Regions from separate parts of the Rhizobium sp. X9 genome, predicted to be linked through region 2. Evidence: riboswitches for the same ligand, from Rfam matches in the RefSeq annotation. Region 2 holds a riboswitch; each other region holds the start of a gene.
The links. Region 2 has a riboswitch for cobalamin ahead of JZY08_RS13425 (DUF1636 family protein). Riboswitches for the same ligand answer to the same signal wherever they lie in the genome.

Region 1: it holds a riboswitch for cobalamin, as region 2 does, so the genes downstream of both, bluB (5,6-dimethylbenzimidazole synthase) here and JZY08_RS13425 (DUF1636 family protein) in region 2, are expected to answer to the same signal.
Region 3: it holds a riboswitch for cobalamin, as region 2 does, so the genes downstream of both, nrdH (glutaredoxin-like protein NrdH) here and JZY08_RS13425 (DUF1636 family protein) in region 2, are expected to answer to the same signal.

What each region holds. Positions count from the first base shown of each region.
Region 1 covers NZ_CP071311.1:1,465,199-1,468,468, forward strand. Annotated here, with positions in the region: gene JZY08_RS07205 (DUF2865 domain-containing protein) at 1-471, shown strand, start outside; gene bluB (5,6-dimethylbenzimidazole synthase) at 602-1,318, opposite strand; cobalamin riboswitch at 1,414-1,599, opposite strand; gene JZY08_RS07215 (TolB family protein) at 1,804-2,634, opposite strand; gene JZY08_RS07220 (glyoxalase superfamily protein) at 2,825-3,202, shown strand.
Region 2 covers NZ_CP071311.1:2,791,119-2,794,388, forward strand. Annotated here, with positions in the region: gene cobW (cobalamin biosynthesis protein CobW) at 1-995, opposite strand, end outside; gene JZY08_RS13425 (DUF1636 family protein) at 992-1,417, opposite strand; cobalamin riboswitch at 1,537-1,754, opposite strand; gene cobO (cob(I)yrinic acid a,c-diamide adenosyltransferase) at 1,890-2,507, shown strand; gene JZY08_RS13435 (cobyric acid synthase) at 2,509-3,270, shown strand, end outside.
Region 3 covers NZ_CP071311.1:2,893,749-2,897,018, reverse strand. Annotated here, with positions in the region: gene nrdE (class 1b ribonucleoside-diphosphate reductase subunit alpha) at 1-1,182, opposite strand, end outside; gene nrdI (class Ib ribonucleoside-diphosphate reductase assembly flavoprotein NrdI) at 1,170-1,568, opposite strand; gene nrdH (glutaredoxin-like protein NrdH) at 1,580-1,801, opposite strand; cobalamin riboswitch at 2,055-2,280, opposite strand; gene JZY08_RS13885 (nucleoside triphosphate hydrolase) at 2,413-3,042, opposite strand; gene JZY08_RS13880 (ATP-binding cassette domain-containing protein) at 3,039-3,270, opposite strand, start outside.

The sequences.
Region 1 (3,270 bases), 1.3 Mb from region 2:
GCCCAGGCGGAGCAATGCCAGAAAATGTGTCCGGGAACAGAGACGGAGCTTTATTTCCACTCCATGACGGATCAGGAAACCGCCGACATGGTGTCTGCCGAAACCGGAAAACCCTACAAGGACCTGCCAACCGCCTTTGCCTATAAAAATGCCTCGGCAAAGGCACCGGGCTGCGCCTGCAACATGGCCGCCTATCACGACGAGATGCAGAAGCAGGAAGAGGCAGCCCGGCCGGAAGCCGAAAAACCCTATTCCGGCATCACCACCATCCCATCACCGCAAGGCGACAAGGCTCAGAAACCCGCAGAGCAGCAGCAGGCCGCAAAGCCGCCGGAGCAACCGGTTCCTGAACGCGACTACGACCCGAACGACAGCAAGGTCCGCGTCATCGGCCCGAAATTCCTGCCCGATCAAACTGGGCGGATCGACCTGAAGAACCCCGCGCTGAAGGGTATACAGCCGCAGCAATAGCGTGCTGTGGGGCCTCCCCCTTAGGGCGGTCAGTTATGGAGCGAGCGCGTGCAGCTTGTTTCTTCTCCCCGACGGGGAGAAGAAACAGGCGGCAACGCTTTGCCTCTCACAAGCGAGCCCCAGCCTCCCTCTACCGCCCGCCCCACCGGTTGCGAAACACCAGTTCCTCCAGCGGCACGCGCTGACGCCAGCCCTTCACCGCCAGTTCCGGTTCGGTGTAAAGCTCATCGACGCGGCCGAGGCAGAGCCAGGCGACGATTTCGATATGGTCGGGGATTTCCAGAATGGCGCGAATGTCGCTGTCGTGGAAAATGCTGACCCAGCCGACGCCGATGCCTTCGGCGCGGGCCGCCAGCCAGAGGTTCTGGATGGCGCAGACGGTCGAATAGACATCCGTGCGCGGATTGTGGGTGCGGCCCAGCACCACCTTGCCGCCACGCGTCGGATCGCAAGTGACACAGATGCTGAGCGGCGCCTTGCGGATGCCCTCGAGCTTCAGGCTGCTATAAAGCGCCTGCTGCTCGCCTTCAAACATCGCCGCCGCCTCCTCATTGGCGCGGCGGAACGCCACCCAGGCCGCCTGTCTGACCGCGCCGTCGGTCACAAGCGTGAAATTCCACGGCTGCATGAAGCCGACCGAGGGGGCGGAATGCGCCGCCTTCAGCAAACGCTCCACCACATCATCCGGCAGCGGATCGGGCAGGAACTGGTCGCGCACATCGCGGCGGGTTTCAATGACGCGGTAGATCGCCTCGCGCTCCTCCTCCGAAAACGGGCGAGCGGGCGAAAGCGCATGATCGGACGCATTGGCATCGAGTGAACTGGTCGCGAGCGGATCGGTCGGCATCGTCTATCCCCAACAATGCTGGCGCGCCGCCATAAAAACCGGCTCCGGTTTCCAAACGCACGACACGCCCTTCAACAACCTGCCGCCGTCCACGCAGCCAGTCTATCCTGTCAGGCCGGTCTTCTGACTCGGCTTCATCCGCCCGCTTTCGCCTTCCCGAATTGCTTCAGTGGCATCAGAAAAAGGGCATCCGCCTCACAGCGCTGGGCACGTTCCGGTTTCGCACCGGATTCCCGATTCTCCCGCCGCAAATTGCGGGCACCTGACGCAAGAACCTATGGGCAAGAAAGCTTGCGAATACAAGCATATTGCAGAGCGATGCGGCAATGTGACCATGGCGAGCCCCCTACACCTCCGTCATTCCGGCCTTGAGCCGGAATCCAGCCAGCCCAAGTCCTTGGGCTGAGACGAGTCTTTTCACCGCGCAGACGCGCGTCTACTGGATTCCGGCTCAAGGCCGGAATGACGGGTCCTCCTTTACCGCATCACTCCACGGGGAAATAACGCACATACGCAAACTCATCCCCATCCGGTGACCAATTGGGTGAATTCATCGTTCCCTGCCCGCCAAACAGCTCGAACAGCGTCTCCACATTGCCGCCATCCATGTCCATCAGCCGCACGCGCACATCAAGATCGCGCGGGTGGTCGAAGACATCGGCGTCGTAGGAGACGAAGACCACCTTGTCACCCCTGGGGGACGGGTGCGGGAACCAGTCGCCATAAGCGCTGTCAGTGATGCGCTCGACGCTGGAGCCATCCACCCGCACGCGCCAGATCTGCATCAACCCGGTGCGGCTGGAATTGAAATAGATCCACCCGCCATCCGGCGAATAATCCGGCCCGTCATTACGGCCCTCACCATGGGTAAGGCGCGTTTCAACACCGCTGGCTATATCCATGGCATAGATGTCGAAAACCTGATCGCGAATGCCGCAATAAGCAAAGCTTTTCCCATCCGGCGACCAGCCGTGCCAATAGGACGGAAGGTTCCTTGTCATCAGCCGCGGCGTGCCGCCCGTCGATGGCAAAAGGTAGATGGCGCTCTTGCCGAATTCCACCTTGTCTGAAATGGCATAGAGCGAACCATCAGGCGAAATGCCGTGGTCGTTGTTGCAGAGCGTGGCAAAGCCGGTATCGACTTTCTCCGGCGCAGCATCACCGGCAAGAGACAGGCGATAGAGCAGCCCTTCGGCGTTCAACAGCAGATATCTGCCGTCCGGCGACCAGTTCGGCGCCTCGAACAGCTCGGATGTCTGCCACACCACCCGCATCTGCCGGGTGCGGATGTTGAAGATTTCGATGGAACTGCGCATGCTGCCTCCCGGGCCTGTCGATAGTCTGGATCGGGACGGCGCGACGCAGATATTCCATTTGCATCCGCCACCACCGTGATTATGATCCTAGGGCCGCAGGCACCGTCCTGCAAATTCAAATAGGAAAAAACGCCAGCGCTCCGGCACCGCCCGCACCGCTTCCCGTTTCTCCCAGATCCGAGGTTCCGCGATGAATACCATCGCCGATCACGGCATCCGGTTCGGCCGGATCGCCGCAATGCTTCCTGTCAAGAATATCGAAAAAGCCCGTGATTTTTATGTCGGCGTGCTGGGTTTCGAAAAGACCTTCGAAAACGGCAATCCCGTCGGTTTCATGATCCTGAAACAGGGCAATGCCGAGCTGCACCTGACATTGCAGCCCACCCATAAGGCAGCGCCCTTCAATGTGGCGCATATGATGGTCAGCGATGTCGATACGCTGCATGAGATTTGCAAAAGCCATGGGCTGCGCATCATCAAGGGCCTGCAGGACAAGGATTATGGCCTGCGTGCCTTCGTTTTCGAAGACCCTGATGGCAACCGCATCGATGTGGGGCAGGTCATTTAAGGTGAGTGAGCGGCGCGGGGTTTTCTCCGCGCCGTCTGTTTAAACACGAAGCCCCACTGTGGACCGAG
Region 2 (3,270 bases):
TTCTGGCCGATGACGACGAGGCGGCTGCGGCGCTCCTCACCGGCTGCCCATGGCCGATCGTAATAATGGTTGACACGGCTGCCGACGGCCTGCACCTGCAGGCGCATCGGCTTGGCGGAAACTTCAACGAAACCCTTGATGCGAAGAACGTTTTCCGCAGCAGCAGTTTCCGCGATACGGGTGGCCAGTGCTTCCGGATCGGTCACGGCGGGCAGATCGATGACGAAGCTGTCGAAATCGTCGTGTTCGTGGTCAAGCTCGCCATCATGATGGGTGCGGCGGTTTTCGATATCTTCCTCCACCGCAAGGCCGAGGCCGATCAGAACGGCGGGGTCGATTGCACCATTCGAGGCGACGACGATCTTCGCAGCCCGCGGCAGATGCTCGAGAATATGAGCCTTCGCCTTTTCCAGACCGGCGTGACCAAGGAGATCGGCCTTGGTGAGGACGATGAGATCGGCGCAGGCGACCTGATCCTCAAAAACCTCTTCGACCGGATCGTCGTGATCGAGCGCTTCGTCATTCGCCCGCTGGGCGGCAAGTGCTTCCATGTCATGTGCCACCTGGCCCTCGGCAAGGGCGGCACCATCCACGACAGCCACCACGGCATCCACTGTTACGCGGCTCTTGATGGCCGGCCACTGGAACGCCTGCACCAGGGGCTTCGGCAGGGCGAGGCCCGAGGTCTCGATGAGGATATGTTCCACCTTCGGCTGGCGACTGAGGATCTGTTCAATGGCCGGCTGGAAATCATCCGCGACCGTGCAGCAGATGCAGCCATTGGCCAGTTCGACGATGTTTTCCTCCGGGCAGCTCTCAATGCCGCAGCCTTTGAGGATTTCGCCATCGATGCCGATATCACCGAATTCATTGACGATGATGGCCAGTCGCTTGCCATCAAGCTTTTCGAGAAGACCGCGCAGCAGCGTGGTTTTTCCGGCCCCCAGAAAGCCGGTGACGATGGTGCAGGGAACGCGGTCCAGAAGGGTGCTCATGATCTCTCCTCGGTAAAATCGAATGGGGGAATGCGCGCCACCATGCCGCGCTTCAACGTATCGGGGCGGCCGCGCCAGGGCATCAGGCCATCGGCGGAGGCGGCCAGCATGCGCGCGCCGGTCAGCAGGTCTTCCGCGTCGTCGGGCGTCAGCCCGCCAAAGACATAGGACCAGCCGCCGCCGCCGCGAAGCACGGCGCTGAGGCCGCGTTTGCAATTGGCAAGACAATTGACGGAACGGACGACAATGCCGGATTCCTGCGCTGTTGCCATGACGGCATCCGCAAGACGTGCACCGGGTCGCGGCTCCGCATTGGGATCGGTTTCATCGCGACAGCTGCGGCAGACAAAAACGACGACGCCGGAGGCGTTTTCGCCTTCCGCCTCCGAATTCGCACATGAAGAGACCGCTGTAATATCCAAACCGTTTCGCTTTCCGCGCCTTTAAAAACTCATCGGGGTGCGGATGTCGAAAACGGCATGCGGAAAAGCGCAGAGCCGGCTGTTCGATCTGACCGACTGACCGGAGCACCCCGCCCGGCAGACGTTTTTCCTGAAACGGCAGGTCTCCTGGCTTGCGGCTTTAAAACACCCGGGCACCGCCTTCCCGAACCATCTTTAGAGGTTCAGTGGCTTTACGGTGCGGGCTTGCCGCTTACAGTTGCGGGGGCAGCCACGGAATGACCCCTGTCAGGGCGGAACCGTGTTCCCTCTTAGCTTTTCCCGTTGCCGGGAAAAGACCGTCAGTCCCTTACCCTTAGGCTGAACGGGCGTGGGGGTCAATGCCGCGGCCCGTTGGCTGGCCGCATTGCCGGGTGCGGCAAATTGGGTATAGTCGCCGCTCCGAAAGGCAGGGGCATCCGGCCCCGCGCCGCTGGACGAGAAGGAAAACGCGATGACACGCGACATCAGCGACAGCGCAGCCGAACGCCACCGGCAGAAAATGGTGAACCGCAAGACGGTTCAGGATGCCGAAGTCGCGGAAAAGACCATCGAAAAAGGTCTGCTGATGATCAATACCGGCCCCGGAAAAGGCAAGTCCACGGCGGCTTTCGGCCTTGCTTTGCGCATGCTCGGCACCGGACGCAGGGTGGGCGTGGTGCAATTCATCAAGGGAGCGTGGTCGACGGGTGAACAGCAGGCACTGACGCTCTTCGGTGACAAAGTGGCTTGGCGCACCATGGGCGAGGGGTTTACCTGGGACACGCAGGACCTGAAACGCGATGTCATGGCAGCCGCAAAGGCCTGGGAAGAAGCCAAGGTCCTGATGGCTGACGAAACGATCGGCCTCCTGATCCTCGACGAGTTGAATATCGCGCTGCGTTACGATTACCTGCCGCTGGAAGAAGTCGTCGAAACCCTTTCCAACCGCCGGCCCGATCTGCACGTCATCGTCACCGGCCGCAACGCCAAGCAACCGTTGATCGACGCCGCCGACATGGTGACCGAAATGACCCTTATCAAACATCACTTCAAGGCGGGTGTGAAGGCGCAGGCAGGGATAGAATTCTGACATGACTGCACGCGTGCTGATGTTTCAGGGAACCGGCTCGGATGTCGGCAAATCGCTGATGGTGGCCGGCCTTGCCCGTGCCTTCGTCAAACGCGGCCTGTCCGTCATGCCGTTCAAGCCGCAGAACATGTCGAACAATGCCGCGGTCACCGCCGATGGCGGCGAGATAGGCCGCGCGCAGGCGCTGCAGGCGCGTGCAGCGGGCGTTCCGCTGTCGGTTCACATGAACCCGGTGCTTTTGAAGCCGCAGAGCGAAACCGGCGCGCAGGTGGTGGTGCAGGGTAAAATTGTCGGCAATGCCAAAGCCGCCGATTACCAGCACATGAAGGCCGGGCTGCTGCCGCGCGTGCTGGAAAGCTTCGAGCACCTGAAACAACGGGCCGATCTGGTGCTGGTGGAAGGGGCGGGCAGCGCATCCGAAATCAACCTGCGCGCCAACGACATCGCCAATATGGGCTTTGCCCGCGCGGCCGATGCTCCCGTCATCCTGATCGGCGATATAGACAGAGGCGGGGTCATCGCCAGCCTCGTGGGTACAAGAACCGTTCTCGACCCCGACGATGCCGCGATGATAAAGGGCTTCATCGTCAACCGCTTTCGCGGCGATCCGTCACTGTTTTCGGACGGTATGCGAATGATTGCGGAAAAAACCGGCTGGGCGTCCATCGGGCTTCTGCCGCATTTTTCCGATGCTGCGAAATTGCCGGCCGAAGATGCTCTCGGGCTTTCCGGCCCGGCGCAACACAAGCCCGGTGCAAAAATC
Region 3 (3,270 bases), 100 kb from region 2:
ACCGGCGATCGGATTGGCGCGGTTCACCGTATCCTCGAACATGATGTAGGGATAACCGCTTTCAAACTGGATTTCGGCGATGACCTGGAAGAACTCACGCGCCTTGATCTTCTTCTTGCGGATGCGGCTGTCGGCGACCATTTCATGATATTTTTCGGTGACCGAAATCTCGGTCAGCGGCACGCCATAGACCCGCTCCACATCATAGGGCGAGAACAGATACATATCCTCGTTGTTGCGGGCGAGTTCGAAGGTAATGTCGGGGATCACCACGCCGAGCGACAGGGTCTTGATGCGGATTTTTTCGTCGGCGTTTTCGCGTTTCGTATCAAGGAAACGCATGATATCCGGATGGTGGGCATGCAGATAGACCGCGCCGGCACCCTGTCGCGCGCCAAGCTGGTTGGCATAGGAAAAACTATCCTCCAGCAGCTTCATGACAGGAATGACGCCGGAAGACTGGTTTTCGATCTGCTTGATCGGCGCTCCGAATTCGCGAATATTGGTCAAGGACAGCGCCACGCCGCCGCCGCGCTTGGAAAGCTGCAGGGCCGAATTGATGGAGCGGCCTATGCTCTCCATATTGTCTTCTACACGCAGCAGAAAACACGAGACCAGCTCACCACGGCTTTTCTTGCCGGCGTTGAGAAAGGTCGGCGTTGCCGGCTGGAAGCGGCCCGAAATAATCTCGTCGACCAGATCGCGGGCAAGCTGCTCATCGCCGCGCGCCAGAGCCAGCGCCACCATGCAGACGCGATCCTCGTAACGCTCCAGATAGCGTTTTCCGTCGAAGGTCTTCAGCGTATAGGAGGTGTAATATTTGAAGGCGCCGAGAAAGGTCGGAAAGCGGAATTTCCGGGCATAGGCTTCATCGTAGAGGTCACGAACGAAATTGAAGGAATACTGGTCCAGCACCTCCTGCTCGTAATATCCTTCGGTCACCAGATAATCGAGCTTTTCCCTGAGGTTATGGAAAAAGACGGTATTCTGGTTGACGTGCTGGAGGAAATATTGCCTCGCCGCAAGGCGGTCCTTGTCGAGCTGGATTTTTCCATCCGCGTCATAGAGGTTCAGCATCGCGTTCAGCGCGTGGTAGTCCAGCCCAGTATCGACCGGTTTCTGGCTTGCGGCTACCGGCTGTTTGGCGTCCTTGCGCAGCGCGCTCGAGGTCAGCGTGTCCAAAATCGTTCCAATCCATGTTTGACATTGGCGACATCTTCCTCCGTGCCGAGAAGCTCGAAGCGATAGAGAAACGGCACCGCGCATTTGCGCGAGACGATATCTCCGGCGGATGCGAAAGCTGCGCCAAAATTCGTGTTTCCCGCCGCAATGACGCCGCGAATGAGGTTTCGGTTGGAAGGCTCGTTCAAGAACCGGATCACCGGTTTCGGCACGGCCCCTTTCGTGCCGCCGCCCCCATAGGTGGGGGTGACGAGTACATAGGGTTCCGACACATGCGGCACCTCCTCCTCGGCACCCAGCGGCAGGCGAAACAATCGTCGTCCCAGTTTCTGAAGGAAGCGATGCGTGTTTTCAGACCGGCTGGAATAATAGACGATCAGCCCCATCGCCCGCCGCCTCAGCTGATCGAGCCGATCATATCTGGACGGAAACCCGCCCAGTGGCGCTCGCCGGCGACGACCACCGGAACCTGCATGTAACCAAGGCCGCGAACATGATCGAGCGCATCCGCATCTTCGGAGATATCGATGATCTCGTAGCTCACGCCAATGCGGTCGAGTGCGCGATAGGTGGCGGTGCATTGGACGCAGGCGGGCTTGCTGTAAACGGTGACGGTCATGATTTCCTCTTTCGAAGCCGCTTTTGCACACGGCTCAACATTGCCGATTGCGATCGCAATCGGTTGGCGATGGTTCTGTCATTCAGGTGGCGGGCACGGCCTTTAGCCGTGGAAAATCATTCTCTACGCCGACGAGCGCAGGAACTCAAAAAAATGCACTGGCATGACTTCACCCCGAAGCTTGTTCTGGAGGGGGCAGAAAAGGGCGCACGCAAATCATTTGCGTCAACACCTTCCTCCGGACACCCCGCCCGTGGACGTTTGCGCTCAAGGCAGGTCTCCTGACTTGCGGGTCACAACATCTATTCCGGCCTTCCCGGAGCTTTCGGCTCCAGTGACCCAAATCGGAACGATGCTCACCGCTTACAGTTGCGGGGGCAGTTTCGGCCTTGCTCCGCCATTAATGGCGTTACGCACCGAATTCCCGTCTTAGCTCCCGACGCTTGCGAATCGGAAGAACCTCGAACACCACATATAGTATATGAGGAAATTTTCTCGTCAATAAATAGACATGGAAAAGCCCCACCCTGTGGATCAAAAAGATTCAACACAGAGTCAACAAAGGCTTAACGATAAATGGAGTTGCCGCTCAAGACGGGAAAAGCGTTAATCTATTCCCAGATATCGATGCGAATATCGGCGGGGCGAGTGTTCTCGATTACCCTTTTTCCGTTGGGAAGATCGTTCTCAAAAAGTTTGGCGTGGATCGCAGCCGCATCGAGACCGTAACCCTGCCATCTGTTCCGCAGCCTCTCTTCAAGCACCGCGACGGACGGGCCAACGAAGATGGTGAGGTCAAAGCTGTCGGAAAGCGTGGTCCAGGGCGCTTCATTCAGCAGGAGATAATTGCCTTCGGCAAGGACAAAGCGTGTCTCTGGCGGGACAGCACGGGCGGAGGCGATGGCAATTTCGCGGGAACGGTCAAAAACCGGAACAAGCACCTCCTGTCCGCCCTTGCGGACGGCGGAGACGATATCGAGGAAACCACGCACATCGAAGGTTTCGGGAGCGCCCTTTCGCGGCAGCAGCCCCCGCTCTTCGAGAATGCCATTGTCCATATGAAAGCCATCCATCGGCAGGACGGCAGCCGTTTCGCTCCGCGCCAGCAGAGCGTCGCAGAGCGCATCCGCCAGCGTGGATTTGCCGGCCCCAGGGGGACCGGCAATGGCGATGATGAAACGGGATTGGCCCTCTGCCCGCCGAAGAACGTCTTCGACGATCGTCTCAAGCTTCAGCGTCATGCGGCAAGCGTTTCCTTTGGCGCTTCCTTGGCGCCGGTCATGAAGGCAACGGCGTCGGACATGGTGTAATCCTTCGGATTGATGACGCACAGGCGCTTGCCCAGCCGGTGAATATGGATGCGATCCGCAACCTCGAAAACATGCGGCATGTTGTGAGAGATGAGAACGATCGGCAACCCGCGCGAGCGCACATCCAGAATAAGCTCCAGAACGCGGCGGCTTTCCTTG